Regions from separate parts of the Acinetobacter lwoffii genome, predicted to be linked through region 2. Evidence: predicted binding sites of a transcription regulator. Region 2 holds the regulator's gene; the other holds the start of a gene.

Region 1 (16,203 bases), 700 kb from region 2:
AGGACAGCTATCGCCTGGTCGAAGGTGGTGTGGCCAATCCCGATTTATTGCCTGCGGTCAGTGCCGGCGCATCTGGTGCCGTGATGGGACTCGGGGCTTCTCTCACGGTGCTGGCCTTATTGCCAATGCTGCCACAGCAACGTTTTATCCTGGATAAAAAAACCCTAGTGATGGTGATGGGTCTAAACCTCGCGCTGGGTTTTATGATCAGCGGAATCAACAATGCCGCACATATTGGCGGCATGCTGATGGGAGCTTTTCTCACCTTGCTCTGGTACATCGGTCAAAAAATGCAGCGTAGCCACCTGTTCAATCTGATTGCCCTGCTTGTCGGTTTCGGCATTTGTGTGCTGCTTTATCAACATAACTTAGCCTTACTCAAACCCATTCGCCCACTGTGGCAAGAGATTCTGGAAATGATGCAACAGCAACTAAAACTTTAATTCTCAGCCAGTTTAAAAATCACGGAGATGAATCTTATTGATTCATCTCGCGCAAGCTTTGTAAGGGTGGAATATCCGACAAATAACTCAGGCGATAACGGCCAATCAGCGCACATAAAGCGGTCATAAAGATCGGCAGGATAATCCAGATTTCCCAATGTGGCTGAATCATTAAATCCATTTTATAACTGGCAATCGCACTGATCACTTCGGCAAACAGGCAGGAAACTATTCCGGCAAACAGCCCAATAAAACCAATTTCCAGACTCATCATGGTTTTCAGTTTCTGCTTGGAACTACCGAATGATCGTAGCAAAGCCACTTCACGTTTGCGTTCATCCATCAACAGGTTCAGACAGGCCATCAGCACCAGAAAACCGGAAATGCTGACCAGTACCGCCAGAATCGTCACGATTTGCACCAGCACATTCACAATGCGTTTGATCTCCTCCAGAATCAGGCTGACATCAATAAACACCGTGTTGGAAAATTGCTGGATCACAGACACCAGCTTGCCCTTATCTACCTCCGGGACATAAAAACTGCCCAGATAACTGCCGGCATTGGCATCCATGGTATTAGGTGCAAAGATAAAGAAGAAGTTGGGACTAAAACTTTCCCACTCGACGGTTCTTAGATTAACGACTTTAGCTTCCAGTATGCCTTCAGGCAGACTGAAACTGAGTTTATCTCCAATCTTGATCCCTAGCTCTTCGGCAGTATTGGCTTCGACCGATACAGTGCCGACCTGCTTTAAAGCCGCGTCACCACTAACAATCACATTATCTTGAGGATAGCGGTTTGACTGGGTCAGATTCAGTTCACGTCTTAAGGTATTGCTACTTTTCACCAGTTCCTCGGCAAAAGGCTGATCATTTTTGGCGACCAGACGCCCACGGACATTTGGATACAGTGGTGTGCTTTTCCAGCCATTCTGCTCAAGTTGGGCTTTCAGGGCTGGCATCTCAAAAGGCGGTAAACCGTAAACGAACTGGTTCGGTGTACCTTCCGGTAACTGTTGCTGCCAGCGCTCCAGCAGATCGGTACGCAAGACGGCCAATACTGTAATCAGGCTCAAGCCCAAGGCTAAAGCCGTAATCTGCAAGGCGGTCTGAGAAGGCGTGCGTACATAGGCTGACAGATTCAGCTTCATATTCCGCAGCAGTTTCAACACCCCCCATACCGTCAGATACAGCACTGCACATAACACAATAATCGCGCCAATCACCCAGGCGGTCAGCAGCAAGTTTTCGGTCAAAATCACACTAAAGATAATCAGGCTGAGCGTTCCAGTCAGCAGCATCCACAGCATGGACTGTACTGATTTTTCTTGCTGGCGAATCACCCGAATCGGCGGTGTATTTAGCAATTGCAACAAGCTTGGCATGACAAAGCCGAGTAGCACCACGGCACTGGTCAGCATCGCGACCGGCAATGGTCCGAGCAACATTGCTAGGGCTGAAAATTCAATCTGCAAATTTGGAATCAGCTGCAACATCAACTGTAACAGGCCATAACCCAAACTGATCCCGACCACAGTGCCAATTAGCATGGCAATCAACAGCACCATCCCGAGTAAAGCCAGATAAGCCGACAGAATCTGCTGCTTGGTGGCGCCAATACAACGCATCAAGGCAATATGATCCTGGTTCTGCTGCACATAGCGCTGCGCAGTTAAGGCAATGGCAATCCCACATAATAGAATGGTCAGAATATTGGCCAGTTGCAGGAAAGTGTCCAGATTGGCGATTGGCTTCATCAAGCGGGTATTGCCTTCACTGGCATTGCGTAACCTGAGACTGCTTTGCTCCTCAAACTCCTGCCCTTGCACTTCCGCTGGCGTTTCAGCCGAGCCGTTTGCTGACTTGACCTGCTGCTTGAATAAGGCTTCATATTGTTGGGTACCGTCTGGACGGCCAGCCATGAGTAAGCGATATTCAATCCGGCTCCCCACCTGAATGGCATTGGTTCGTGCGACATCTGCCTGGGAGATAATCACCGTTGGTGAAAATCCGGAAAATCCAAGTTCCTGATTGGAGTCCTGTTCAATCTTGGCGGTGACTTTAAACGCCGCATCGGCAATATTGAGCTGATCCCCCAGTTTGACTTTGAGCAAATCCATGGCTCGTGGACTGAGCCAGATTTCACCAGACTGAATCGATTTTTTTGCCGGTTGCACCCGCAGTTCACCACGCAAAGGAAAAGCCTGATCGATGGCTTTGACATTGACCATGACAAACTGCGCATCGGTATAGGCCATACTGCTAAAGAAAGTGACGTCTGACTGCTTTAAATCCAACTGCTTGGCCTGATCACGCCACTGCTCCGGCAAAGGCTCATTATCTGAAAGCACCAGATCACCGGCCAGCATTTCTGCTGCCTGCAAGGCGACTGCATTTTGGATCTGCTCATTACTAAATTTAAGTGCAGTGGTCGCGCTAATTGCCAGCGTTAAGGCAATAATCAGCAGATAAATCCCGGTCGTTTTAAAGCTTTGCGTCAGTAAAGGACGAAATAACGGATTCATTTCATCCCCCACTCGGATGTTCAATCAGCTCGCCATTCAGCAGTTCAAAATGCCGCTGACACTGCTGTGCGAGTTTGCGATCATGCGTGACCAGCACCAAAGTCGTCCCCAGTTCCCGGTTCAGTTGAAACAGTAATTGTTCAATTTCTCTGGCCGTTTCACCATCGAGATTGCCTGTAGGTTCATCGGCAAAAATGATTTTTGGTTCACTGACCAGTGCCCGAGCGATGGCTACACGCTGTTGTTCACCGCCAGATAGCACTTTTGGCGTTTGCTGCGCCTGTCGATCCAGACCCACTTTATGTAGTAATGCCAATGCCTTTTGCTCAGCTTCTGCATATTTAAAACCGGGCTGCAGGCGCAGTGGCAGCATCACATTTTCAAGTGCAGTCAGGTGCGGTAAGAGCTGAAAAGACTGAAAGACAAACCCGATATTTCTCAAACGTACCAGCGCACGTTGTTCTTCATCCAAGTTAGAGACCGATTCGCCACAGACCATAAGCTGACCTGAACTTGCCTGATCCAGTGTCGCCAGAATACCCAGTAATGTGGATTTTCCGGAACCGGAACGACCGGTAATTGCCACTTGTTCTCCGGCCTGAATATCCAGATCAAGATCCTCAAAAATGGTGAGCTGTTTTTGTGAAAGTTGTATCTTTTGTGTCAATTTCTGGGCAGAAATAATAGCCTGTGGCATGATGGTCGAATCGTTGCTACTTTGAATCATACGTGTCCTATATGAAAGATCTTAATCAGAAAACTCGGCTATTGCCTTACTTTTTTTTGCTCAGTCTGTGCCTGTTACCTCTTGGGGTTTCAGCAAAGACGATTATGATTTTAGGTGATAGTTTAAGTGCAGGTTATGGTATCCAGCCCCAGCAGGGTTGGGTACATTTATTACAAAAGCGTTTAGAGCAACAGTATCCGAAACAGCATAAAGTGGTCAATGCAAGTGTCAGCGGTGAAACCACCAGCGGAGCACTGGCCAGACTGCCAAAATTGCTGCAGACGCATCGTCCAGACCTTGTGGTGATTGAGTTAGGTGGCAATGATGGCTTACGTGGACAACCACCGCAAATGATTCAAAAAAATTTAGCCAGCCTGATTCAGCAGAGCCAGAAAGCCAAGGCCAAGGTCATCGTCTTTGGCATAAAAATGCCGCCTAATTACGGGCAGGCCTATAGCAAGGCTTTTGAAAATAATTATAAAGTGGTGAGTCAGCAATATAAGGTGAAGTTATTGCCCTTCTTTATGCAGGGTGTCGCCGGTAATAAAACATTGATGCAAAAGGATCTGATTCATCCAAATGCTAAAGCACAGACAATCCTGTTAAATAATGCTTATCCATACATTAAAGGCGCTTTATAAAGCGCCTTTAACTTATTTTAGAATATATTTAGATGAATCGTGATTAGAAATCGAAGAATGTCACTTCACCAGTTTCCAGTGAATATTCAGCACCCACGACTTTTAGTTTTCCTTGTCCAATCAGGTTTTCCAGAACGGCTGAACCGTGACGCAACTGATTCACCGAAGCAAATACGTTGGAACGTACTGCATGCTTGGACAATTTTGCCAAGTCATTTTTCAGTTCAGTTTGCATTAAAGTTTCAACTGAAGGACGTACGCGGTTCACAATCGACATCAGGTTTGCCGATGGGGGGCAATCTGGACACATCAAGGTATCAATAGTCGCTTTAATCGCACCACAGTGACTGTGACCTAACACCACCACAATCGCGCAATCATAACGTGCCGCGGCAAATTCAACACTGCCGACCTGTGAAGGTGCAACAATATTACCTGCAACACGAATTACAAAAAGATCGCCGAGACCCTGATCAAAAACCATTTCGGCTGGAACGCGCGAATCTGAACATCCCAAAACAATCGCAAACGGATTCTGATCCTCTGCCATTTCTGCGCGCTGTTGGTGGCTAAGTTGTTTTGGATGCGTGGTATCGCCACTGACAAAACGTTGGTTACCCTGTCTAAGACGTTCTAAAGCTTCTTGAGCTGTGAGCATTCTTTTCTATCACCGATGGTTTTAGTTGCAATATCTTACTGCCAGTTTTTTTGAATGTCACTTGCAAAAAATCTTAGCTGATTAAATTTTTAGCATTTATCTAATTTCATTTCTGCAGGTAATTTATGCGCAATACATCACATTTTCCAGTCATTTAATGCAATCTAGCAAAAAACTAATGGGTGACAAGCGCAAAGATTGATTTAAAATAGAATAAAGAATAATGTTTTTATTTGAATGAAAATTGCAAATTTATAACATGGAAGTATTTTGATTGAGCAATTTGCTCACTGGGTTTGTTTTGGGGAATGGCCAATGAAGAAAATAATAAAATTGCGCTCGAAAATGATCTGTTCAGCCTTGGTTGCCTTAAGCATGGCATTACCGGGCCTGACACATGCTCAAATACTGTTTAGCCAGAAAAATGAAACATCTGCCAAAGTCTTGCAGCAGCATCTGTTGCAGGAACGCAGCCTTGCCGGTCTCAAATCCAAGACCCTCAAAATTGGAGAGGTCACCTGGAGCTATAGCGAAGGCGGTGCCAAGAACAAACCATCTATTCTACTGATTCATGGTCTGGCCGGCACGCGCGACAACTGGAACCGGGTCGCCCAGTTTCTGACGCCCTATTATCATGTCATTATTCCGGATCTGCCGAGCAACGGTGACACCAAAGTTCCTGACAATTTTGATGTTTCTGTGCCCAATGTAACGTCCCAATTACGTCTATTTATTGAAACCTTAAATGTGGACGAGAATTTACATATTGCTGGGCACTCTCTGGGTGGCTCGATTGCCACAGTTTATGCCTCGCAGTACCCTTTCGATACGCAAAGCCTGTTTTTAATTAATAGCGCTGGCCTGTATAAAATGGGCAATACGCCCTATACCAAAGATCCTCAAGCCTTAAAAGATCTGATCGTCAGCAAACCTGGTGATCTTCAAGATGTTTCCAAACAGCTGATGCAGAACCCACCGGTGATTCCTTATCAGTTGCGGCATGCACAGGAAAAACTGTTGATTTCACGTGCTGAACAAACCAGCAAATCGATTGATCAGGTGGTGATGCTAAACCGGATTTATACACCGGAAACCTTTGCCCGCCTGACCCGCACGGTAGAAGCACCCACCTTGATTTTATGGGGCAGACAGGATCGGATCATTAATGTCGAAGTAGTCAAAGAACTACATGCCCTGCTGAAACGTGCCGAAAAACCGGTGATTTTAAATAATGTCGGGCATATGCCGATTCTTGAAGCAGAAAAACAGGTTGCACAACATTATTTGCCTTTTCTGGCCAAGACACAGACCCTAAAAAACCCGCTTGCTGATAAACTCATTCCTTTAAATTAAGTTTCAGAGATGCTATGCAGAAACACCCGATGATTGAGCAGTTGATCGATGCTCAACTTGATTTTCTCGATCAGGCATTTTCTCAATCTGAAACGATTCAAAGCGAGTTTCATGCATTTTATTTGTGGCTGCGTAAACAGATGCTAAAAGAGCTGTGGAGTTGTGAACTGATCAATCAGCTTTTGCAAAAACAGATTCTGGGTACCGCCGCCAGCAGCTTTCTGATTGAACAGATTGCCGAGCATATCCGTTTTGCATTGGTGCATCCGGCCAATGATACCACCACGATTGCCGATCTGATTCCAGTCCTGACCATAGACAAGATTGCCCAGTATGTGGCCAGTAAAAGTGGCCATCGGCAGCGCCTGATTAAAACCGTAGTCAATAATCCGGCATTTTCAGCCATGATTACCCAATTGATCCAGCATTCCATTCAGGATTATCTGGATAACTCCATGATTGCCAAAAGTGTACCCGGGGTTTCCCGCTTTATGAAAATGGGCAAATCCGTTCTGGAAAATGTCACCGATACCAACCTCGATAGCACCATTTCGCGTTATCTGCAAAAGAATATTCTAAAGCTCAGCCAGATGAGTGAGCATGTGCTGAACCAGCATTTTGACGACGAGAAACTCTATCATTTTCAGGCCAATCTCTGGCATAAAATCAAGGATATGCCTGTATCGGTCTTGAAGAATTATATTGAGCTGCAGGACCTGAATCAGACGGTCGGCTTAGGTCATGACATCTGGGATCACATACGTCAGACAGACTATCTGCAGCAGCAAGTGCATGACGGAATTCATACCTGGTATGTCCGCAATCAGGAACATACTTTTGATCAGTTATTACGTGATCTGAATATTGATGAATCTTTAATTCAAAATGAATTGCAGCAAATGCTCAGTCCGGTAATCCAGCAGATGGTTTCTCAAGGCCACTTACGTGAACGTGCACGCAAATATCTGGAACAATTTTATTATCATGCAGATACTTTGAAAATTCTTAAGATTTAAATAAAAAGCCGCTTTATAGCGGCTTTTTTATTTTCTTGTTTGCTTAGAATTTTGCATTCAGGCTGATACCGTAACGGCGGCCATCCAATAGTTGATCCCCATCAATATCTTCAGCTTTTTCATCCAGTAGGTTATAGACGCCAAATTTACCGGTCAAATTCGGACTGAATTTATAGTTAAAGCCGACATCTACAAATTGGTAGCCTGGATTTGGCTGAGCCATCGAAGTACGGCTCAAGTATGCAGAGGTTTCAGAACGGTGGTGCAAGCGGCTCCATACATTGAGTGCATCATTTAGATCATAATCCACACCAATATTAAACATGTGTTCTGGCATCTGGTTCAGTGGCTGGTCTTTAAAAGCACCCGATTTAAACTCTGAATCGGTATAGGTATAGTTAGCAGTCAATGTCGTGTAATCATTCAGACTGGCTTCTACCGTTGCTTCTACACCACGAATTTCTGCTTCATCCACGTTGATCCGTTCACTAATAAAGTAAAATGGAATATCTCCTTCGAAACATTTCCAATTCTGCCAATTATTGCGGTTTGTTGTGGTGCCATCAGTATCGGTTTCACAGGCACGAACTTCCGTAATACGGTCTTCATATTTAGTGATAAAGCCAGTCAGCGATGTATTGATATAATCATTTTTCCAGTTGAAACCTAATTCAGTGGATACGCTTGATTCTGGTTCTAAGTCTGGATTAGCACGAATAATGCCACGGCCTGTTGCTAAGGGTGAACCACCGCCACCCGTGACGCTATAGAACCCTTCTGTGGCTGCACGAATATCAGGCTGTTTATACCCCGTAGCTACACCGCCTTTTACCACAAAATTCTCATTTACAGAATAGACTCCATAGAGGCGTGGCGATAAATGACCGCTATAGTTTTCATCATGGTCATAACGTAGACCGGCAGTTAAATCGAAGCGATCCGTAATACTCCAGGTGTCTTCAAAGAAAGCGGCAGCAGACCAACGTGTTAATTCACTAAATTCAGGTGCATTAGGATTACGGTTAGTCGCTTTATCGACCAGTTTTTCATCTTTAAGATATCCACCAAATGACAGCATATGATCACCTAAGGCTAAGTTCCATTGACTATTGGCTGTCCAGGTATCCAGGGTAATCCCTTTGGTGCCGAGTTCCGTATTTCCACGATCCGGATTTTTTGAATTTTCATATTGAATATAAGATGAACTGTCCAAGTTATCGCTATAACGGCCATTATGGGTTAATGAATAAACATTACGATAATTACGCGAGAATGAATCTGCAGCACCTTGAGCAGGTGCTACCGTTTCCCCTACAGACGTAGTTGATTCCTGCTGCACGAAATTGGCTTCAACTTGTACATCATGATCATCATTAATGGCATAGGTCAGACGTGAATTTAAGCTTTCACGTTCTATCCCACGGAAGCCGCCAACATAATGATCTTCATTACGTTCCTGCTTATTGACTGCCAGTTGCAAACCCAGCTTATCTGCAATTAAAGGACCCGCAAGATATGCAGAAGCATTTTTAATATCACCTGAACGGTTACTGTCCTGAATTGTGGTTCCTAATTCGACATGACCAGACCATTCATCCGACACTTTTTTGGTAATAATATTAACTACCCCGCCCATGGCATCCGTACCATAGAGTGTAGAAGCTGGTCCACGAATAATTTCAATACGTTCAATGGCGGTAAGTGGTGGCAGAATATTTTTCTCAAAACCGCCATCATCCCCATTCGGGTTCACATCCTTGCCATATTGACGCTTACCATCGACCAGAAACAAGGTGTAGTTTGAACTCATACCACGAATACTGATGGTCTGTGCAGAACCTGCACCTGAAACCACTACCCCAGGCGTATTACGCAGTACATCAGTAATGTCGTTATATTCACGTTTATCCAATTCTTCACGATCAATCACAGTAATGGAAGCTGGTGCTTTAGCCAAATCTTGCTCATAACCTGTTGCGGTCACCACAATCGTTTGCAATTTAGTCGCTTCCGCCTGTGGAACAACCACTTCTACTGCAGATGTATTTCCTGCCATGGCTGTGAGTACAGCAAATGCCAAAGTGGTTTTTAAGAATGGCTTATTCATACCTTATCCGCCCCAATATTTATGAAGAGATCATGTTTATTCGGTTGCGAAGTGTAACAGCCCCTCAATTTAATGCAACTAATATTGATAATTATTATCATTAACATTCACTAGTTTTTAAGCCAGATATAAAAAAACCTCGAAATCTCGAGGTTTTTAAAATGCGATAAATAAACTGTTATATGGAACAGATTATTTCATATACGCACCTTCAGACTGACTATGATCCGTTTCATCAACGACATGCATTAACTCTGGTACATGTTGTTTTAATGTGGTTTCAACACCTTGCTTCAAAGTAATATCAATCGCTGAACAACCCTGGCAACCACCACCAAATTTAAGTACAGCGGTTAAACCTTTTTCAGGGTCTTCTTTAACTTCAACCAGTGCACAGTTACCGCCATGACCTGCCAGGCCCGGGTTAATTTCAGACTGTAATACATAGGTAATACGCTCTTCTACCGATGCATCTGGCCCCACGCGTGGCACTTTAGAGTTCGGCGCACGGAAGGTCAACTGACCACCAAAACGGTCTTTGTTGTAGTCAATCACGGCATCGAGTAAATACGGAATAGATGGCGAGTCGATAAAAGCAGGGAAATCAGGATATTCCTGCTTATAATCTGTCGGTACAACTTCATCAGGTGCACTATAGGCCATGCAACATTCAGCGCGAGGAGTACCTGGATGCTCTACAAAAACACGCACACCAATACCCGGGGTGTTCTGTTTATCCAGTAGATCCTTTAAATACTCTTGTGCTGTTGGTGTAATCAATAAGTTGGGAATTTCACCAACAACTGGAGTGCTGCTGTTCTCAGTCGACATAACAATAATTTCCTCAAGCTCAAGCGGCCATTTTAACTGAAGATGCGGGGTAATTTTTAAAAATCAACTAAAATTGTCGGATTTATTATAAAAGTACAACTTTAGCTCAATTTTAATGGCATGATAATTGGAAAATAGGCACCATTAGAATCATTTATATGCTTGATTTACCTTTTAATCATACCGTGACCATTATTCTGATCACCTGTATTGTGTCATTTATTGCTTTCTCCAAAGAGACGGTGATGAATCGCCTGATTTTCTGGCCGCCGGCACTGCAACGTGGACAATACGACCGCTTTATTACGCATGGCTTTATCCATGCGGATGGTGCACATCTGTTGTTCAACATGATTACCCTGTTCTTTTTTGGCAGCGTGATTGAAAGCTTTTATCGTCAATATCTGTATGACCTGGGTTTTATCCTGTTTTACCTTGGTGGTCTGATCGCAGCCATTCTGCCAAGTTACCTAAAGCATAAAAATGATGCGCGCTGGGCCAGTCTCGGCGCTTCCGGTGCAGTCTCGGCTGTACTGTTTGCCTATATTCTGTTTGAACCTTGGAAGTTGATCTTTGTGTTCTTCATTCCGGTTCCTGCCATTATTTTTGCTGTGCTGTATGTAGCTTATAGCATTTGGTCAGGCAAAAAAGGCAATAGCAACATTAATCATAGCGCGCATTTATGGGGAGCGGCTTACGGGGTGGTCATGACGATTATTCTGGAGCCACGCCTGATTCCGCATTTCCTGAATAAACTGATGCAGGTTCCGTTTTAATCAGGTTTTTTAAATATTGAAGGAATAAAGCTACATATGAGTTAAGCCTCATATTTCTGCTGAAAATGGATAAGAGAGCTACTGCTCTCTTATTCGTTTGAAACATCTCGTAATATATTAGAAAGTGATGATGTCACTTAATGCCAATCTTGGACTGAATTTTGCAGCGATAATATATACATCTGTATATTAATTACTGTCATTCTCGAGATATTTTGCATGTCCATTACACCAGACGGTCTTCAATTTCCTCTTCAGTCTCCGCAACAAAAACCAAGTAGCTCCGAAGCAGGACGCGCGATCATCGCAGCAGCCTTAGCCAATGTCGATTCACACAGTTCTCAACAGGCACAATCAGAAAAAAACTGGCGCAAACACTACACAGTACATTTTAAGCAACTGGTCGAACAGGGACTGAGTTCTCCTGAAGCCAGCTTGAAAATTGCTGAAGATGGATTGGCAAAGGCCCATCAGACTTTTGAATTTTACCGTGATGGTCAAAAGTATGTATTACAAGATGCTTTAACTCTGCCCGCAGGTCAGTTGCATACCTTCAAGCTGACAGGTAATAGCAAATCGGCACCAGAATGGTATGTGCCTTACCACGGTCAAAAGCTGCAAGGTGATGCCTTATTGGAGCAGATTGAGCGCTGGGAAAGCCAAGGCATCGTGGAAACCAGTCATGCCAATGCCCTGCGTGAATGTGTGGTACATCCTGAATGGTTTGACTTGTCAGATCGGACGGCGGTGCTGTTTGGTGCAGCATCTGAAGCCGGTCCTCTGACCTGGCTGGCGAAATGGAAAGCCAATATTGTAGCGATTGATCTGCCGAATACCCGTGTATGGGGCAAGATTGTTGATACCATCAACCAAGGCAATGCCACGCTGTATGCGCCATGTACTGAAGACCTGCCTGCTGATACTTCACTTGATATTTTAAAAGAAAAACTGGGGGCGAATTTGCTGACCCAGATTCCTGAAATTGCCAAATGGTTATTACAGTTCGAGCAGGATCTGGATCTGGCTGCAATTGCCTATCTGGATGGTGAAAAGCATGTTCGGGTCTCCATGGCGATGGATGCCATCATGCAGCATGTCAGCCAGCAAAAAGCTAATACCAGCCTGATGTACATGTGTACGCCGACCGATGTTTATGCGGTTCCGAGTGAAGTAATCGAAGCCTCTAAAGTGAAATATACTGAACGCTCCAAGGCACAGGCGATCCTTTCTAAAGGTGTTTCAACCTTAAGCCGCAAACACTTTTTCCAGAAAAATGCGCATGAACTGATTCAGTCTGGTGATCAGGTTTATGGTATCTGTGACTGTCTGGTAGTAGAACAAGGCCCGAACTATGCACTGGCAAAACGTATCCAGCAATGGCGTGCTACCTTGGCGCGTGCTCAAGGTCAGCGTGTCAGTATCAATATTGCGCCTTCGACTACGACCTATTCTGTGACCAAGAATCCACTATTAAAAGCCGCATTCAACGGTGCCAGCCTGTTTGATGTTGAAGCTTTCGCGCCTGAAACCACCAATGCGATTATGGCGGCACTATGGATTCATGATCTGCGTAATCCGGAATCGGTGGCCAATCCTGAAGTAAAACTCAACCATCCGCTTGAATTGATGATGCATGGCGCGAATCATGGTGGTTTGTGGCGAGTGGCCTATCTGGCACGTACCGCACTACCTTTTGCTGCACTATATGGTTTTGCGACAGAGAAGTTGCCAAAAGGATTATTGAGTAAGTTGAAGAAGTAATTTTTTTATTATCTTCATCCAATTTTTCCATAAGAAAGGTAATCGTTATTTTTAAAGTTCTCCCCTCGTTGCGTAGCAGTGCTGCTCATCCCTAAAGCAGAGAGAACTTTAATTGAAAATGGGCGTTCCCTCTCCTTCTAGGAGAGGGTTAGGGAGAGGTTAATTTAGGCTTTCAATCATTCAAATTCTTATGAATGTGCTTTGGGCAGATTTAAGTTGATCTATTTTATAGCTTCTTTTTTTCTTTACTTTTGAAAGATCAAAAGTAACAAAAATCTTTTGTTAAGCTGATGATATGTCCCTATATCACAGCCTAACGGCGACATCCCTGTCGCCTTAATCGTAATTTAGATTCCTCTTTTAAATCCTTAATTTTTCTTCCACCCATAAAAAAACGCTGCCAAAGCAGCGTTTTTACCTTAAAAAGTCCTAGAAGACTTTAAGAAGCAACCAGTACAAAGTGCCTGACAAACAGATCGTTGCTGGTAAAGTAAAGATCCAGGCAGACAGAATAGTTTTCACCATCTGGAAGTTCAGACCTGACTTGTTCGCCACCATGGTACCTGCTACTGCAGAGTTCAATACATGGGTAGTGGATACCGGCATACCGAAGCCATCCGCTGCAGCAATCGTCGACATCGCAACCAGTTCGGCAGACATACCCTGACCATAAGTCATATGCTGTTTACCAATACGCTCACCAACCGTCACGACAATACGCTTCCAGCCGACCATCGTACCCAGACCAAGTGCCAAGGCTGTCGCCACTTTCACCCAGGTCGGGATGTATTGCAGGAATGAATCCAGATTGTCACGGTATTCATCCACTGTTTTTTCCTGCGCAGCACTCATTGCCGGTAAAGCTTCTGCTTTATCCAGACGTTTAAATGCTGTGGTGCTCAGGTACATGTCGTTGCGAAATTCAGACACTTGAGCTTCAGGAACATCCTTAATGCTGGTATAGCTACCAACTTTTTCACCCAGATGATCCGTCAAGCTTGCCAATGCAGGCACGACTTCAGGGGTAATTTCCTTGGTCTGAATGTACTTGGTGATCACATCACGGGCTTGTTCATCCGGAATGTCCTGATGATTTGGATAGATCACATCCGCTGTTTGTGCAGATAACTGACCAAAAGACTGAATATGTTGTGCATCCAGATTCTTGTTCAGCGAGTACGCTAAAGGTACACAGCCGATCAGGATCAGCATGATCAGGCCCATACCTTTTTGACCGTCATTTGAACCATGGGCAAAGCTCACCCCAGTACAGGTAAAGATCAGCATGGCACGAATCAATGGTGGCGGTGGCTTGTTACCTTCAGGTGGCTGGAACAATTCCAGTTGACGCTTGAAGATTTTTTTCACCAGCAGGAACACAATCGCAGCAAATGCAAAACCGATTAAAGGTGAGAATAACAGCGCCTTACCGACTTTCATCACCTGCTCCATGTCTATACCTGAAGCGCCAGTACCGGCATTCAGAATATAGTTCATGATGCCCACACCCAGAATCGAACCGATCAGGGTATGTGAACTGGATGCCGGAATACCGAGGAACCAGGTTCCCAGATTCCAGAGAATTGCCGCGATCAGCATGGCAAAAACCATGGCAAAACCTGCTCCGGAGCCGACATTCATGATCAGCTCGACTGGCAATAACGCAATAATGCCGTAAGCGACCGCACCACTGGCGACCATAACCCCAAGGAAATTACAGAAGCCGGCCCACATCACTGCGACAGGAGCTGAAAGTGCATTGGTATAAATGACCGTGGCCACAGCATTAGCGGTATCGTGGAAGCCATTGACGAACTCAAAGCTCAACGCAATAAAAAGTGCCGTCGCTAACAAAATAACTGAATACAAGCCCAAGGCCGGTACATGCGCTAAATCTGCAGACAACTGGAAGCCGATATAAATCAGCGTAGTGATAATAAGAGTCAGGAACACCGGCATAAAAAATTTCGGTGTTGGCACATGAACATTGGTCGACTTTTGGGAAGCCGACCCGTGTGCTGAATCTACGGGAGTTTGATTAGGATTCATGCAAGCAGGAATAGAGGATTCAAGAATCCCCATATTGTTCAGTTAAATTGTGACAATTATATGACAAACTGCTGTCATATGAAGCAATTATTTGGATTTTCTTGCTGCTGCTCCTCCTGTTTAATTCCTACCAAATCAGTCTATTTAGATTTTATAAATCATTTACTTAAGACAAGATTCCAGCTTCTTCAAGCTTAAAAATTCAATATATTTTGCGACCAAAACGATTCAAGCCCTGCCTGTCATCAAGCTGAATAAAAGTTTCAGTTACACAGCATAAGTCATCAATATGACAATTTCATGAATGAAAGCATCAGCTTAATTTTTTGATTTCGTTTACTGCCTGAAAGGCATCGAATCAGATTTGAGATTGCAATATTTTCTGATCCGGATTTTAGAACTTGTTGTTTTTCTAGATGACTTATCAAATTTTCATATCATGCTTATCCATCATTCTGAGCAATCTCAGCAGAAATCAGCCAACTAATCTGCTAAGATTAGCGTCGTTTTTTTTGATTTCTGCTGAGAAAGTTTGAATGTCTACACTTACCACTTTAAAAGAACTTCTTGCCAAAAGAATTTTAATTATCGATGGTGCGATGGGTACCATGATCCAGCGCCATAAACTGGAAGAAGCCGATTATCGTGGTGAGCGTTTTGCTGACTGGGCCTATGATCTCAAAGGTAATAATGATTTGCTGGTACTGACTCAGCCACAGATCATCCAAGGTATTCATGAAGCTTACTTGGAAGCTGGCGCCGACATTATTGAAACCAACACCTTTAACGGTACCCGCGTTTCAATGTCGGATTACCACATGGAAGATCTGGTTCCCGAGATTAACCGTGAAGCAGCGCGTCTGGCCAAAGAAGCCTGTGCCAAATATTCAACGCCTGAAAAACCACGCTTTGTGGCAGGTGTGATTGGTCCGACATCGCGTACCACTTCTATTTCTCCAAACGTGAATGACCCGGCGTTCCGTAACATCACCTTTGATGCTTTAAAAGTTGATTATATTGAATCAACCAAAGCTTTGATCGAAGGTGGTGCAGACATCATCCTGATCGAAACCGTGTTCGATACCTTGAATGCCAAGGCCGCCATTTTTGCGGTGAAAGAAGTCTTTAAAGAATTGGGCTATGAACTGCCAATCATGATTTCAGGTACGATTACTGATGCATCAGGTCGTACATTGACTGGTCAAACCGCTGAAGCCTTCTGGAACTCGATGCGCCATGCAGAGCCATTATCTATCGGCTTTAACTGTGCGCTGGGTGCAGATGCAATGCGTCCACACGTGAAAACCGTGTCTG
Region 2 (16,203 bases):
GCGCAGGTAAATCGGATCTACTCAATAAAGTCACACGGACTGCGCTGAGTATGAATATCCTGTTTACCGGCGGTCTGGTGATTCTGGCATACCTGTTCTCCAAATATCTGATGGCACTGTTTATTACCGATCCTAAGGTTGTAGTACTGGGACAACAACTGCTATTTATTGTGCTGTGGTCAATTCTGTTTTTTGGCGCCAGTGCCATTTTTGCTTCGATCATGCGCTCAAGTGGAACGGTGACCATGCCAATGCTGATTAATATTTTTGCCATTCTCTGTATTGAAGTTCCCGCCGCTTATCTTTTTAGTCAGTGGTGGGGCCTGGAAGGTATCTGGTATGCCTATGCATTGGCCTTTGTCAGCCTGTGTATTTTGCAGGGACTGTATTATCAGTTTGTCTGGAAGAAAAAAACGGTTGAAGCGTTGATTTAGATGCAAGGTTTTATGTACCTAGAAGTATTACAGTAGCTAACACTCTTAGTCGCAAAAAATAGACCCTATTACAGCGATAAAAAACCCGCTTTCGCGGGTCTGTTCTGCAATTTTTTAAGCAGATTTTTTCTTCTTTTTGCCAAACTGGGTCGCCAGTGCAGTGACATGCTGATAACCGGTCGGCAAGATCCGCTGAATCAGGTCAATTGCTTTGGCATCATTACCGATCAGCAGACGGCGCTTGTCTTTTTGTACCGCCTCCAGAATTTGACGAGCGGCTTCTGCAGGTGGACAACGCAATAATTTATTAAAATTACGGGCTGATTTTTCCGGATTCATACCTAAAGTCAGCAGGCTGTTATTCATTTTTGCAGCATTGGCAATATTGGTACGGATACCGCCCGGATGTACACACAGTGCACTCACCCCACAATTTTCCAGATCCAGTTCCTGACGCAGGGATTCAGTAAAACCACGTACCGCAAACTTGGTCGCATTATAAGCAGACTGGGTCGGCTGCGCCGTTAAACCAAACAGGCTGGAAATATTGATGACATGCCCATCGCCGGTTTTCTTGATCAGTGGCAGAAATTCTTTGGTTCCGTAAACTACGCCCCAGAAATTGATTCCGACAATCCATTCTAGTTCTTCATAAGACGCCCCTTCAACGGTTGAACCCAGCGCAACGCCAGCGTTGTTAAAGATCATATTGACACTGCCATGATCCTGTTCGACCTGTGCCGCCCAGTTACGCACCTGTTCCAGTTCAGCTACGTTTACTTTCTGAATGGTGACATGGACATCACTTTCTTTGAGCAATTCGAGCGTTTGCGCCAGACCCTGTTCATTGATATCACTCAGCGCCAAATGACAACCTTGCTGGGCCAGTAATACCGCCAGTTGCTGGCCAATACCTGAACCGGCACCGGTAATCGCAGCGACTTTATTTTTAAAATTTTTCATTCAATTTCCTTATGTAAAGAACTGCCATTCCATGACAGCAGGATCTTGTTCTGTTGTTTCAGGAGCTAGCACAGATCCTCAATATAGTTTTGACAATATATATTGTCAATAATTATCCCATGTCCTTAGAGGCCAAATTTCAGGGGAGCATTTCTATATAGGTCTAAGCGTGATTTATTGCTAAGATATTCAAAATCTTCATGCAGATGAGCACATAGGCCTTATGACTGATTCAACCGACTCAGCAGCAAAATCACGCCCCTCCAAGAGCAAGGAACGTCAGTTTAAAGGCCTGTCGATGGCTGAAAGGCAGCAGGCACGTCGTGAAAAGCTGATCGAAGCGGGGATTGAAGCCTATGGCCGTCACGGCTTTTTTTCAGTTACGGTCAAAGATATCTGCAATGAAGCCAAGCTGACCGAACGTTATTTTTACGAATCTTTCAAGAAAAGCGAACATTTGTTTCAGACCATTTTCTTAAAACTGATTGATGAGCTGCAACAGAATGTCATGCAGGCCATGATGCAGGCCTCCACCGATCCAAAAAAAATGATCGAGGCGGGTCTGACCGCTTTGCTCACTACCCTGCGTGACAATCCACGTATGGCCAGGATCATTTATATTGATGCCATGCTGGTGCAGGAACTGCATAATCAGGCCACTATTCATGAAACCATGTCACGTTTCGACCGCATGATTCATGCCTTTGTCATGTTGATGATGCCGCAGTTAAATCGCAGTGAGCAGGAAATTTCCCTGGTGTCGACCGGTTTAAATGGTTATGTCACCCAAATTGCCATTCGTTGGGTGATGAGCGGTTTTAAGCATTCGCTTGAGGAAGTTTTATCATCCTGTAGTGTGGTTTTTTTGGCGCTGCTCGAGTCATTTTCAGAGAAAAAATAACTGTTAAATCCTGTGCTTAATAGGCTTTCCTGCATTTACCAGTGAGTTACAAATTTATGCTGCACTACGGAAATGAGTAAAATTAATTTATGATTTTTTAACAAGTTTCTGCGCTATATTTGTCACAAATCTTTTCGAATTTCAGCAGTTTTTCCCTTTCTGCAATGATACTGTCATAATTAGTCTTTGTAATAAGCCTGTCATAAATATAAAACGGTTCACCGTTTACATGAAATAGGGTATTGCGTTGTGAAAGATGACTACATATTAATCGTCGATGACGAGCTCCCGATTCGGGAAATGATCCATACCTCTCTGGATATGGCCGGTTTTCAGTGCTTACAGGCAGAAGATGCCAAGCAGGCGCATCAGATGATTGTGGATCAGCGTCCGGCACTGATTTTGCTGGACTGGATGATGCCGGGTGGTGTCAGCGGTGTGGACCTGTGTCGTCGTCTGAAACGTGATGAAAGCCTGTCAGAAATTCCGGTGATCATGCTCACAGCGCGCGGTGAAGAAGACCACAAGGTACAAGGTCTGGATGCCGGTGCCGATGACTACATGACCAAACCATTCTCGACGCGGGAATTGGTCTCGCGGATTAAGGCGGTGCTTCGCCGCGCCAATGCCCTGAGTGGTGAAAAAACCATTGATGCCAATGGCCTGATTCTGGATCCGGTCAGCCAGCGGGTGAATTTTGGTAACAACATTCTGGAAATGGGGCCAACTGAATACCGTTTGCTGGCCTTCTTCATGACCCATCCTGAACGTGCCTATACCCGTGCGCAATTGCTGGATCAGGTTTGGGGCGGTAACGTCTATATTGAAGACCGGACCATCGATGTGCATATCCGCCGTTTGCGTAAAGTACTGGAACCTTATGGTGTAGACCGTTTTGTACAGACCGTTCGCGGAACGGGGTATCGTTTCTCGACCCGTTCAGATGTCGCTTTAGGTTAATATCTTTTAAGGTAAATCTTGTTTTATGTATGAGCCCTACCCTGTCCCCGAACTGGCACGCGAGCACAAAAGAATCCGTTACAGCAGTTTATGGGATTTTGCGAAGCAGGATTTACGCCTACTGGCTTTTTTCCTAATTATCGCCAGCTTTATCGGTTTTGGGATTGGGTATTTCTGGATTTGTATCGTAATTGCCTTCGTGGCATTCTTTGCGACCCAAATGCGTTCCTTATATCTGGTCAATGAATGGATTTCCAATCGCCCTTATGATGTTCCACCGAATATTGGCGGGATTTGGGGTGCGCTACTTTTCAATGTTTATCGCGCCCAACGTCAGGAACGGATTGTTCAGGCGGAAATGGTCGAATTGATTGATCGTGCACAATCTTCGCTGGTGGCCTTGCAAGAAGCCGTGGTACTACTTGATGAAAACCAACAGATTGAATGGTGGAATCCGGCAGCCGAACGTCTGCTCGGAATCTCCAGTGATGACCGTCGCCGTAATATCCTGACCTTGTTACGCCAACCAAGCTTTATCGAATACTATCACCATATTGATGAATCCCCGGACGGCCTGAAAATGCGTTCTTCGCTGTTTGAAGACCATTATGTGCAGGTCAAAATGACCCGTTTTGGCGGAGAAAGTCGGGTACTGGTCGCTTATGATGTGACCCGGATGCACAATCTGGAACAGATGCGAAAGGATTTTGTCGACAATATTTCACATGAACTGCGCACTCCTTTGACCGTGCTCAGTGGCTATATTGAAACCTTTACCGATCAGGAAGATATCAATCCACGCTGGAAACGCGCTTTTGATCAGATGCAGTCGCAAACCCGACGCATGAATGCACTGGTCAACGATCTGTTGCTGCTGTCACGTCTGGAAAATGATAAAAATATTGCCAAAAACCAGATCATTGAAATGCCGAGTCTGATGAACCAGCTATTTGATGATGCCCAGGCCTATAATATTGATTATGGTCATACCCTAAATCTGGACATTGACAGTCATTGCGATTTGATCGGTTCAGATATGGAACTGGCCAGCGCCTTTAGCAACCTGATCACCAATGCCATCAAGTACACGCCTAAAGGCGGTACCATCACCATCGGCTGGCATGATGATGGTGAATCGGCCTATTTTGTCGTGCAAGATAACGGCATCGGCATTGATCCCAAACATCTGCCACGTCTGACCGAGCGTTTTTACCGCATCGATTCAGACCGCAGCCGCCGTACTGGGGGTACCGGTTTGGGACTTGCCATCGTCAAACATGTGCTGATGCAACATCAGGCACATCTGGAAATTGAGTCCAAGGAAAACCAAGGCTCTACCTTTAAGGTGATTTTCCCCAAAGAGCGTCTCAGCTTTCCAGAGTAATACAACCATCAGAAAAGGTGCCATCGGCACCTTTTCTTTTAAGCGTTTAAGAGCTGATCTGTTTTTCTTTGGACAGTGCACGCGCATAGGCAGCACGTTGCGAGACCCGTTTCAGATAGGCCTGAATCGCTGGATAACTTTGGCCTGTCCGGCTTTGCATCGCCTCCAAAGGAAAACTCATCTGAATGTCGGCAAAACTGAAGTGTCCGGCAAAATAATCATGCTCGCTCAAATAGCTTTCCAGAAACTGGATATGATCTTTTAAACGGCTCTGTACAAACTGCTTCTTCACTCCATCACAGATTTTCTTGGCGACTGGTCGAATCAGCAACGGGGTATGTTTTGGTACAGTGGTCATCACTAGTTGCATCACCAGCAGCGGCATTAACGAGCCTTCCGCATAGTGCATCCAGTAACGGTACTGGGCCTTGTCAGCAATATCTTCTGGGCGAAACTGCTGCATTTCATCATAAGTTTCCTGCAAATATTCCAGGATCGCCGCAGATTCTGCCAGTACCTGCGATTGATCGACCAGAATCGGAGCTTTGCCCAGCGGATGAATCTGTTTTAAGGCCGGTGGCGCAGAAAGGTTGGGCTGACGTTTATAGTATTTAACCTCGTAATCCAGTCCTAATTCTTCCATAGCCCACAGAATACGAAATGATCGTGATTGTTCAAGATGATGTAAAACACGCATATTAGACTCATGATTTTATTGTTCTTACTTTTTGAGCATAACAAAAAGCAGCAGACTCTAGCTCATTTTTTGATGACTGTAATGATATGTATTCTATGTTGCAGATTAACTATTTAAGTTCAATTCAGACAGCGCTCTACATTCTCATCATTTTTAGCATTTATCGGGAAGCCCGCATCTGGTCTGGAAATGCAGGCGCTTCTAAACGTGGCCCATCATAGGCAGGAATGGAACCAAAACGTTCATGGCCTTCAATCCATTGTTCCCGCGCAATTTTAAGTTCCTCTGTCGTACGCCCGACCAGATTCCACCACAGTAAAATCGGGCTTTCAAATGGTTCCCCACCAATCAATAACACCCGGCTCCCGGCATGAATTTCAGCGTTGACCTGCTGTAAGCCGGGCTCCAGGATCAGCATATTATCTTCATTTAGTTCATGCCCATTGATGCTAGCCGTCCCTTCAAGCACCATAAAACCATATTCAAATTTCGGATTCAACGGCAAATGCATACTGCTACTTTCAGCCGCATACAGATCTACTCCGAGCAGTTCGCTATGTACTTTAACCGGTGATTTTGTTTTTAAATATTCTCCTACCAGCACGGTAAACTCGATGCCTTGCTCATGGACCACCGGCAATTCAGGATAATGGTCAAAACCCGGTGCCATATTGATCTTGTCGTCCGGCAAGGCAATCCATAACTGCGCTGCATGCATATGCGTTTCACTCTCGGGAGAGACTTCGGTATGTGAAATGCCATAGCCCGAGGTCATCAGATTGACCTGTTTGGGACGAATCAATTGCTGATTTCCCAGACTGTCATTGTGCATCATGCTGCCCTCGATCATCCAGGTAAAGGTCTGCAGACCAATGTGTGGATGGGGGCCGATATCCAGACCATCTCCTTGCGGAAAACTGGCCGGACCCGCATGATCCAGAAAACACCAGGCACCAATCATGCGTTTATGTCGGCTCGGTAAGGCACGTTTAATCACGGTACCCTGCCCGATTTCCGCGCGACGTAAAGGAAACTCCTGAATAAACTGATTCACGTACTTTTCACAATCATCGGAATTCGACAGTTCAATATCACTATTATTCGACATGGCTGAGCTTACCTCGGCATTTTCATTCTACTTTTGAGTGGGTGAGACATGTATTTGACCGATTCAAGATGCCTCTCTGTTCAGGACAATGTACAGGGTCTATGGGCAAAATCTATCCCTGGAAATATTTAGATACGTATAAAACGCCTCACTAGTCCCATCAATTTAAATTCTGAAAAGCTGATGAGATTTATATTCAAAGCCCCAAACTTGAGTTTTAACAAGTCAATCATGATTTAGGTACATGACGTTAGGAGTTTAAATAAACTGAAGATCAGGAATGTCATTTATGTTTCACGTGAAACGAATCCACAACAACTAAAGACCCCAATGAATAAGATGATTATTCATGTATTTCAATCACTTTCAATTTTATAAAACACAAATTTTGTTACGTTTTAGCTTTAAAAACTCCCCGGATACCCAATTTTTGGGAGGTTATTTTTTACTCAAACACGGCATAATAGGCACCTATAAAAATAATACTGGACCAGGACATGTCTGCTCAGAATGAGAATATATATTCAACGGCGAATGTATCTTTTCAAAATTCGACGACCGATAAATCACTGAAATTATCTGAATGTGATCTGCAAAACCGTCAGCTGATTGAACAGGCGCTGACAGATCCTCATGCCCGTATCCCTGCCCTGTTTCAGCAGTATTTTCATGATTATGTCTATACGCATAGTCATCATAACTTGCGTCAAATTAACTATCTGGCGCAAATTGCCTTTTTACTGTATTTCTTTGCCGATATCCTGATTATTCCAGACATGTTTTTTATTTCTGGTCTGATGCGCGTCGTTCTGGTTCTGGGGGCGATGTTTTGCTGTTATTACCTGTTTAAAAAATATAAAAATATTCAGATTTTGGACAGAATCTTGCCGATAGGCACCACTGTAGCTGCAGCGGCCTGGATTAGCTTACTCGCGCTTTCAACCAGTCCCCATGTTGCCACCTATATTTATGCCTCTGCGATCTTTATTCTTATCGCCAATCTCTGTGTGCAGACCCAGTTTAAAGTCGCAGTCTATTGCTCCATCTTGATTGCGCTGTTTATCATGCTTGGGGTGACCCAGTTCATGAGTGCCTCTCAAGCCTTTATTTTTAGTGTGGTCTTTAGTCCACTGTGGTTTTTTAGCATTTATATTAACTGGAATAATATTCTGAATGTGCGGCGTTCTTTTCTGCGCTCCCTGCTTGATGAATGGAACTATCAAACCTTAAAGAATCTGGCACATACCGATGATTTGACCCAGCTCTACAACCGTCGCCATTTTGTCGATATGGCTGAACGCTCTATTCATCAATGGCCCAAACATGCCAGTAGCTGCCTGTTGATGTTTGATGTGGATCATTTTAAAAATATTAATGATAGCTATGGGCATGATGTCGGTGATCGGGTGCTACAACTGATTGCTGAAGTGACCCGTAAAGAAATGCGGCATAGCGATGTACTGGCACGTTTTGGCGGGGAAGAGTTTATCGCTCTCCTGGAAGATACTCAGCTACAAGACAGCCTGGTGATTGCAGAACGAATTCGTTGTGCAATTCAAAAGCAGTATATTTATGTTGAATCCAATCATGCCATCCGGTTCACCATTTCGATCGGTGTTGCAGAACTAGAATCCCATACCCAGACTCTGGAAGATCTGATCAAACAAGCCGATATTGCCTTATATCAAGCCAAGAAGTCTGGCCGAAACCGGATTGAAGTCTATCATCCGGATATGCTGAATAAGCCCAAGCCAGCAACAGAAAATCCCTGGAATGTATTTAAGCCAGACACTCAACCAGCCCAGTCAACGGCGAATTAAAGCTGAATCATTAGTCTGTTCTATAAGCTAGGATCATTCTTAGAATGCGTTAATCGGGGATTTCATTTTATAAAATAAATTTGATTCTTCCACTTTTAAAATATCCAACAAAAGAATAGAATATTTTTTATACAACTATATATAAATTTCATCTTATTCATTTTTATATATTTTAATTTGGGAAGGCTGCATGCCGCATGATAACGAAAAAGAATCACGTACCCTGATTCAGGAGGCTCTTCAAGATCCGCTTGTTCGTATTCCTGCACCTCTAAAACCGGCCTACTATGCTCATCAGAAAAAACTCACTTTAAAATACTTATTACAGGTCAATTTATTCGCACAGCTGGCATATGCCTCTTATACCCTCGCCGATATTCTGGTGCTGAATGATATTCTCAAGTTACTCATTTTGACCAAAATCAGCTATACCATCCTGATCGTACTGATCACGATCTGGATGTATCACTCTTACCGCAATCTGCCTGTCTTTGATCTGCTCTTGCCTACCTCGATTATTGGTGCAAGTGCCATCTGGTTTTTTAATCTGAATCAGTCTGAAAGTGCTTATACCCTCATTTATCAATATGCCTCCTTAGTCTTTATTGTACTGGCCAATTTATGTGTGCAGATCCGGTTCTGGCCGTCTTTGATTACTTCAAGTCTGATTACCCTGATGATTTACATCGGTGTATATTTCAATACTCGGTCTGACCTGTACCAGATGTTTTTATTTTCCCTGATTTATCTGCCGGTATTGACCTTCAGTCTTTATATTAGTTGGAGCTCAACCTTAAAATCACGCATGGTATTCTTGCAGCATACCCTGAATGAATATAACCGGCAGGCCTTTGAAAATATGGCCCATACCGATTCCCTCACCGGCCTGAATAACCGTCGCTGTTTTGAATATCTCGCGCAACAACTGGTACAACAGAATTTTGATCAACCGGTACCTATGAGTTTACTGGTCTTTGATGTCGATCATTTTAAGCAGATTAATGATCGTTATGGTCATGATATCGGAGATCAGGTCTTACAGACGATTGCCCTGAGCACACGCAGTGAAATGCGACAGCATGATATTTTGGCACGCTATGGCGGTGAAGAATTTATTGCATTTTTACCCGAAACCTCTCTGGATGAAGCGCTAAAAGTTGCCGAGCGTTTAAGGCATAACATTGAAAATATTGTGATCGATCTAGACAGCCAGCATCGTTTCAGTTTTAGCATTTCGATTGGTGCTGCCATTCTGGAAAGCTGTGAAACAGATTTAATGACCCTGATTAAACAGGCCGATATTGCCTTATATCAGGCTAAAGCCAATGGACGGAATCGGGTTGAAGCTTATGATCCAGATCTGGAGCAAAGTTTAGCTGGGGAGCTGCAAAACTGGCAGGTTAAACCGGCTTAAATTACCCGTTAAAAATTATCTTCATCAAAACGATCTTGGTCGATTTTATAGATATGAAAACTACGTTCTATTTGTACACCTAAACCAAATTCAATCATTAAAGACGTCAGCTTATCGCCATCAATTAAAACAATACCGGATTTTCTTGCCGACTCAATGGCCTCTTTACTGAAACTTGACGTAGTAATGAATACCCCCTTCTTAGCAACTTGATCGGCCAAAGCACCTTTAAACTGTTGAATGTCGGGACGACCAACAGTATCTTTCCAACGTTTCGCTTGGATGTAAATTTTATCTAGCCCTAATCGATCTTCACTAATTACACCATCAATTCCACCATCGTTGGTTTTACCAATCGCTTGAGCTGCATCTTGATGTGAACCGCCGTAGCCCATTGCCACCAGAAGATCGACAACCAGTCTTTCAAAAAATGAAGGAGATTTATCTTTTACCATCTGAAGCAAATCACTTTTCAAATCAGATTTTAATAATTCCGTTGTGTTCTGGATTGTTTCTTCTGGAGTCTGAGTTTCTTGGTAACTATTTAGGCTTTCAATAACTTGTAGATTCCCGATCCCAAACTCATCTTTATTTTTCTTTCCTAATTTAAAATCTGAAAATCCGTTGAACTGTGCTAAATATTCATTTGTTATAGCATCTAAACTTTTTAAATCAACCTGTCTACCCAAGCTACTAATCTCACAATATGCTCTCTTCGGTTGTTGAACTAAGCCCGCCTTAACTAAGTAGGTCTTTGCCCATGCCACTCTATCTTTAAATATATTTTTCCCGCTCGGAAGAATTTTATTTAAATCCTCTTCGTGTAAATTGGAACGTTCAGCTAGGATATTCGCAGCATCCGAAATTTTTATTGGCTCATTTAATTCTGATAATAATTTCATTAAAGGCAGCATTAATTGATCATAAGTAGGTAAAGGCATTTTTTAGCTTTTAAAGGTTTATTTTTATTCAGTATAAATCAAAAAAAGAGCGCCGAAGCGCTCTTTTTTATTAGGTTATATCTGATAAACCAGATACTGCCACGCGCATAGCGCTTGGCGTAATTTAGGCGGACAGCAGTGCTGTCCGAAACCCCTAAATTACTCCCATTCAATTGTTGCTGGTGGTTTAGACGATACGTCATACACAACACGAGAAACTTCAGCAATTTCATTCATGATACGGGTCGAGATCTTATCGACTAAATCATAAGGAAGATGCGCGAAACGAGCCGTCATAAAGTCCACGGTTTCTACCGCACGCAGTGCAATCACCCATGCATAACGACGGCCATCACCGACTACACCCACCGATTTTACTGGCTGGAATACTGCAAATGCTTGAGCAGTCTTGTCATACCAGCCGCTGGCACGCAGTTCCTGCATGAAAATGTCATCCGCAAGACGTAAAATGTCTGCATATTCTTTTTTCACTTCACCCAAGATACGCACACCTAGACCTGGGCCCGGGAATGGATGACGGTAGATCATGCTGTGTGGCAAGCCTAAAGTCGTACCCAATTTACGTACTTCATCTTTAAATAAGTCCCGTAATGGTTCAACCAGTTCAAACGCTAGATCTGCTGGTAAACCACCCACATTATGGTGTGATTTAATCACATGCGCCTTACCCTGCTTGCTTGCAGCAGATTCAATTACGTCTGGATAAATCGTACCTTGTGCAAGGAATTTTACGCCATCTAATTTACGTGCTTCTTCAGCGAAGACAGCAATAAATTCACGGCCAATAATTTTACGTTTTGCTTCAGGATCAACTTCACCTGCAAGCGCAGTCAAGAAACGCTCTTCAGCATCAGCACGAATCACGCGGATACCCATGTTATCAGCAAACATTTGCATCACTTGATCGCCTTCGTTCAAACGAAGCAAACCGTTGTCTACAAATACACAGGTCAGCTGATCACCGATCGCTTTATGCAACAGCGCTGCCACTACAGATGAATCCACACCACCAGAAAGTCCTAGTAATACTTTTTCATCACCAATCTGTTGGCGAAGCTGTTCTACACGTAGATCAATAATGTGTTCTGGCGTCCACAGACCGCGACAGCCACAAATTTGATGCACGAAGTTCGACAGTAATTCTGCACCTTTAGACGTATGTGTCACTTCAGGATGGAACTGAATACCATAGAAACGGCGAGTTTCATCAGATACCATCGCAATTGGGCAGCTAGGCGTCTGTGCAGTGATCTGGAAGCCTTCTGGAATACGGGCAACCTTGTCACCATGACTCATCCAGACATGCAGCTGGTTTTCACGGTCCTGTAAATTACCGATCAGCTTGTCACGTACAACAATATCTACTTCTGCATAGCCAAACTCATGCACAGTACCTGGCTCAACTTTACCGCCAAGTTGTTCGCACATGGTTTGCAGACCATAACAAATACCCAATACCGGCACACCCAGCTCGAATACCACTTGTGGCGCACGCGGGCTGCCTTCAAGGTGAACGCTCTCAGGTCCACCAGACAAGATGATACCGTTTGGATTAAATGCACGAATGTCTTCTTCAGACATATCATAGGCATACATTTCAGAATATACACCAGCTTCACGGACACGACGTGCGATGAGCTGACTATATTGAGAACCGAAATCCAGAATCAGGATACGATCTTCAGTAATTTGAGTATTGGTAGTCATGACGAACAACTATGAAAGGCAAACGAAAGATAAGCGCCGTATTCTAACATTTTTCAGCGCATTAAGCACACAATTCGCATGAGGTATGCATTTAGTTGATTGCATTATATTTCTAGCAGAATAAAGCATCCCTTTGGATGCCTTGATTGGTCTGTCATTTTTATATTTTTAAGCTCAAGATTTAATCCAATTAAGCCTGTTTTTATAAAAATCCGAAGATAATATGTAAGAGAAATTTTTGCTTAATTGAAGATGGATGAAGCCTTAATTATTTTACTTTCTGGTACTGACTTTCATGCCCCGGGCTGTTAGGATTTGACCACACTTTTGCTTGTACTGGGCTCATGGAACTGATTGATTTTATCTTGCATGTTGATGATCACTTGCTTGAATTTATCACTAATTACGGGATCTGGATTTATGCCATTCTTTTCCTGATTATCTTTGTAGAAACAGGTCTGGTGGTCATGCCGTTCCTGCCTGGCGACAGCTTGCTATTTGCAGCAGGTGCACTGGCAGCCTCTACTGGTGCAATGGATCCATGGGTGCTGATTCCACTCTTGTTTGTTGCGGCAGTTCTGGGTGACACCCTGAATTATCATATTGGTAAATATATTGGTCCTCGGGTTTTCGAGATCGAATCGCGCTTCATCAATAAAAAACACTTATTGGCGACCCAGCAATTCTTTGCCAGACATGGTGGTAAGACCATTATTTTTGCGCGTTTTGTTCCTTTTGCCCGTACCTTTGCACCCTTCGTTGCCGGTGCTGGCAGCATGAATTACAAATATTTCCTGACCTATAATGTAGTAGGTGCATTTGCCTGGATTAGCTCATTTGTCATTTTGGGCTATATGTTTGGCAATATGCCGATCGTCAAAGACAACTTCACCTATCTAATTTTTGGCATCATTATTTTAAGTGTATTGCCAGGTGTGATTGGCTTTATTCAACAAAAGCTCAAAAAAAGTAAAACAGCTTAAGAACTTTTTACATTAAGATTTTTTACAGCCTGTGCGTTTAATCCCAGAGCTTGATCAAGAGTGGGATGAGACAAAGCAGGACAAATAGAGCCGCGCCTTTATAAATGAGGCCGGCTTTTATTTTTTCAGATGGACTGGTCAATATGGCCTGACCAAAGACCATCCAGAATATCCCGACCGGAACGGTACTCAAGCTAAAGGCAGCAAAAACCAGAACGAAGTTGGTCGGGCTTTGCCAGGTTTCTATCGGTAAAATTCCAGAGGCCAACAATGCTGCTTTAGGATTTTTTAAGGTAGTTGTAAACATTTGCCAGGGGCGAATCTGCGGATGGTTCTTGCTGTAGCGTTCTAACTGCTGGGCCTTATATAAATGCAAGGTCATCCAGCCCACACAGATGGTACTCAGTACATAGACCAAGCCTTTAAAATTTGGCCAGATCGGTGACGCCAGATGAATCAACAAGGCCCAGACATTAATGGCATAAAAATAGCCGAGTAAAATGGCAGGAAGATAGAGACTGGTTTTAGCCTGCCCCTGCTGATGAGCAGAGCTGGCCACCAAGGCATTGGCGGGCCCTGGAACCATCAACACAGCAATGAGTCCTAAAACAAATAACCAATTTTCAATCATCGCAATGAACTTTTCCGGGCCAAGGTTGTAGCTTAATCAATATGGGAGTGGGATAACAAGCTTATAAATTTCAGATTTATATACACTCTGGTCAATTTCCCGTGAGTTTTATCTTAATTTAAACTGCCCTATTCTTGGTGAAAGCAATAAAAAATGCCGACCCGAAGTCAGCATTTATCCGTTTAATGTTGAATGATTTATTTAGGCGTCGCCTGCCGAACGATGATCGAACAGTTCTTATAACGCGCGGCCTGTACAATCGCTTCCTGCTCGCCTAAAAGCCGTGCCAGTTCGGTTCTTTTGGTATCGGATGACTGTCCCATATTGACTGAAACACTCGGGCCAATACCCCATCCACCGCGACTACCCCAACCACCGCCAAGACCAACACCCACACCGACGCCAGTACGTTTCGGTGGTTCAACGCCATTGTCGATATACTGCTGAATACGATTATATTCACCCTGTAATTGCGAACAACCCAAAGTCTGATAGAGGGTGGGCGACACATAAGTCGGTTTTACCGGCGTTGCACAGGCACTCAGTAATGCCAGTGCAGCAATACTCAGGCTTACTTTCACAAGTTTCATAGCTAACTCGATCTTAATTCTGCTCTATCTCATTGAACAACGATTGATAGGCCTGAGTCAATTTATGATCAGTAGCCAAATGAATCAAAGGCTGATTTTTCTGATGAGATTCTTTCATCAAGATCGAGGGTGGCAACATACTGTCGAGGACCGGTAAGCCTTCATCTTTGAGCTGTTGTACCACTTCACGCGGTAATTTGGCCTGTGCCTGAAACTGGTTCACGACAATCCCTTCGATTTCCAGCCCTTCATTATGGTCATCCTGGGTTTCAATGACATTTTCAATCAGGGTCTGTAGGGCACGTTTAGAAAATACATCACAGTCAAATGGAATCAGCACGCGGTTCGCCGCAATGAGAGCAGAGAGGGTAAAGAAATTGAATGCAGGCGGTGTATCAATAAATACCCGGTCATAATGCCCCGACAGTTGTTGCAAGGCATCTCGTAGCTTATAAATCTTGTGCTTGGACTCCAGTGCATGGGCCAATGCACCCAGTGTTGGGCTAGCCGGAATAACATCCAGATGTTTAAAAGAAGATTGATGCACATAGCTTTCCAGACCTTTGCTACGACTTTTTAAAATCGAGCCAATCGCATTACCAAGCAAGCCCTTGCTTTGCTGATTACCGAGTACATCTTCAAAATAGTTTTCGATATTCGGTTCGAGTGCCGGCTTGTCACTAGAATACGTCGCATCATCACCCAGCACATACTGGCTAGAGTTGGCCTGCGGATCCAGGTCAATCAATAAGGTTTTTAAACCCTGATATGCACTGATCGCTGCCAGATTGACAGTAATACTCGACTTGCCTACCCCACCCTTTTGATTAAATACCACACGTGTACGCATGTCCCCCTCCTCACATTTTTAATTACTTTTACAACATTTGTATTTTCTAATTATTTGCATGGACTGGCTGTGCTGATCATCACAGCCAGCCTGCTTTTAGCCAAAATTCGGCTTGATCATCACCAAAGCCAGAATAGACACCAATGAAACTACAGCAATAACTAAGCCAGCCCGACGCTGCGACAACAAGATCGAATCATCTTTTTTATAGGCTTTGCCTAGCGAGGACACCAGCACCAAAAATAAAATGACTTTGGCATAGAACCAAGGCTGTACATCAAAGTCTTTCAGGACGAGCGATACTATACCGGTCAGTGCAATCACCGTGATAGCTAAATGCTGTAAAGCGACTAGCGCTGTACGTGCTACCGGATTAGGCATATTTCCCTGTGTGCCGACAAACAAGGTCAAGGCACGGGCAAGAATGGCGACAATCGCCAGTCCTGCTACCGACATATGGATAATCTTGACTAAAAGTTGGGTTTCCATCATTTCCTCTTAGTTTTTAGGTGCGTGTGCACAAGCAGGACTGGTCGTATCCTGACCTGCCCATTCTTCAGGCAAAAATGCATGAATGGCCAGCGCATGAATCTTGTCTTTTGACAGCAGATCACCCGCAGCAGCATAAACTTTCTGATGACGCTGGACGGGGCGCAAACCGGCAAATGCCTGACTCACAATCACGGTTTTAAAATGCGATTCTTTTCCCGGGAAATAACCACCATGACCCGAAGACTCATTCACCACTTCCAAATGGGTTGGGGATAATTGCGCCAAACGATCTTTCAGTTGTTGTTCT

Evidence for each region. Region 2 encodes PhoB, which activates phosphate uptake and scavenging genes when phosphate is short. Its sites were predicted from a motif close to TGTCATNAANCTGTCATAA; they were not measured.
Region 1: the regulator PhoB is predicted to act here: its motif matches at 14,937-14,955, upstream of J7649_RS06470 (inorganic phosphate transporter).

What each region holds. Positions count from the first base shown of each region.
Region 1 is NZ_CP072549.1:1,351,891-1,368,093, forward strand. It holds gene J7649_RS06415 (rhomboid family intramembrane serine protease) at 1-443, shown strand, start outside; gene J7649_RS06420 (ABC transporter permease) at 478-2,970, opposite strand; gene J7649_RS06425 (ABC transporter ATP-binding protein) at 2,972-3,697, opposite strand; gene J7649_RS06430 (arylesterase) at 3,709-4,338, shown strand; gene J7649_RS06435 (carbonic anhydrase) at 4,382-4,996, opposite strand; gene J7649_RS06440 (alpha/beta fold hydrolase) at 5,312-6,349, shown strand; gene J7649_RS06445 (hypothetical protein) at 6,364-7,365, shown strand; gene J7649_RS06450 (TonB-dependent receptor domain-containing protein) at 7,409-9,472, opposite strand; gene nfuA (Fe-S biogenesis protein NfuA) at 9,665-10,303, opposite strand; gene J7649_RS06460 (rhomboid family intramembrane serine protease) at 10,462-11,079, shown strand; gene J7649_RS06465 (hypothetical protein) at 11,299-12,840, shown strand; gene J7649_RS06470 (inorganic phosphate transporter) at 13,270-14,889, opposite strand; gene metH (methionine synthase) at 15,426-16,203, shown strand, end outside.
Region 2 is NZ_CP072549.1:2,047,193-2,063,395, forward strand. It holds gene J7649_RS09715 (MATE family efflux transporter) at 1-434, shown strand, start outside; gene J7649_RS09720 (SDR family NAD(P)-dependent oxidoreductase) at 549-1,397, opposite strand; gene J7649_RS09725 (TetR/AcrR family transcriptional regulator) at 1,621-2,298, shown strand; gene phoB (phosphate regulon transcriptional regulator PhoB) at 2,548-3,258, shown strand; gene phoR (phosphate regulon sensor histidine kinase PhoR) at 3,284-4,642, shown strand; gene J7649_RS09740 (glutathione S-transferase family protein) at 4,689-5,339, opposite strand; gene J7649_RS09745 (pirin family protein) at 5,500-6,447, opposite strand; gene J7649_RS09750 (GGDEF domain-containing protein) at 6,945-8,267, shown strand; gene J7649_RS09755 (GGDEF domain-containing protein) at 8,458-9,681, shown strand; gene J7649_RS09760 (restriction endonuclease) at 9,690-10,622, opposite strand; gene guaA (glutamine-hydrolyzing GMP synthase) at 10,782-12,350, opposite strand; gene J7649_RS09770 (DedA family protein) at 12,695-13,333, shown strand; gene J7649_RS09775 (threonine transporter RhtB) at 13,371-13,964, opposite strand; gene J7649_RS09780 (hypothetical protein) at 14,162-14,554, opposite strand; gene J7649_RS09785 (ParA family protein) at 14,568-15,404, opposite strand; gene J7649_RS09790 (SirB2 family protein) at 15,501-15,893, opposite strand; gene J7649_RS09795 (BolA family protein) at 15,903-16,203, opposite strand, start outside.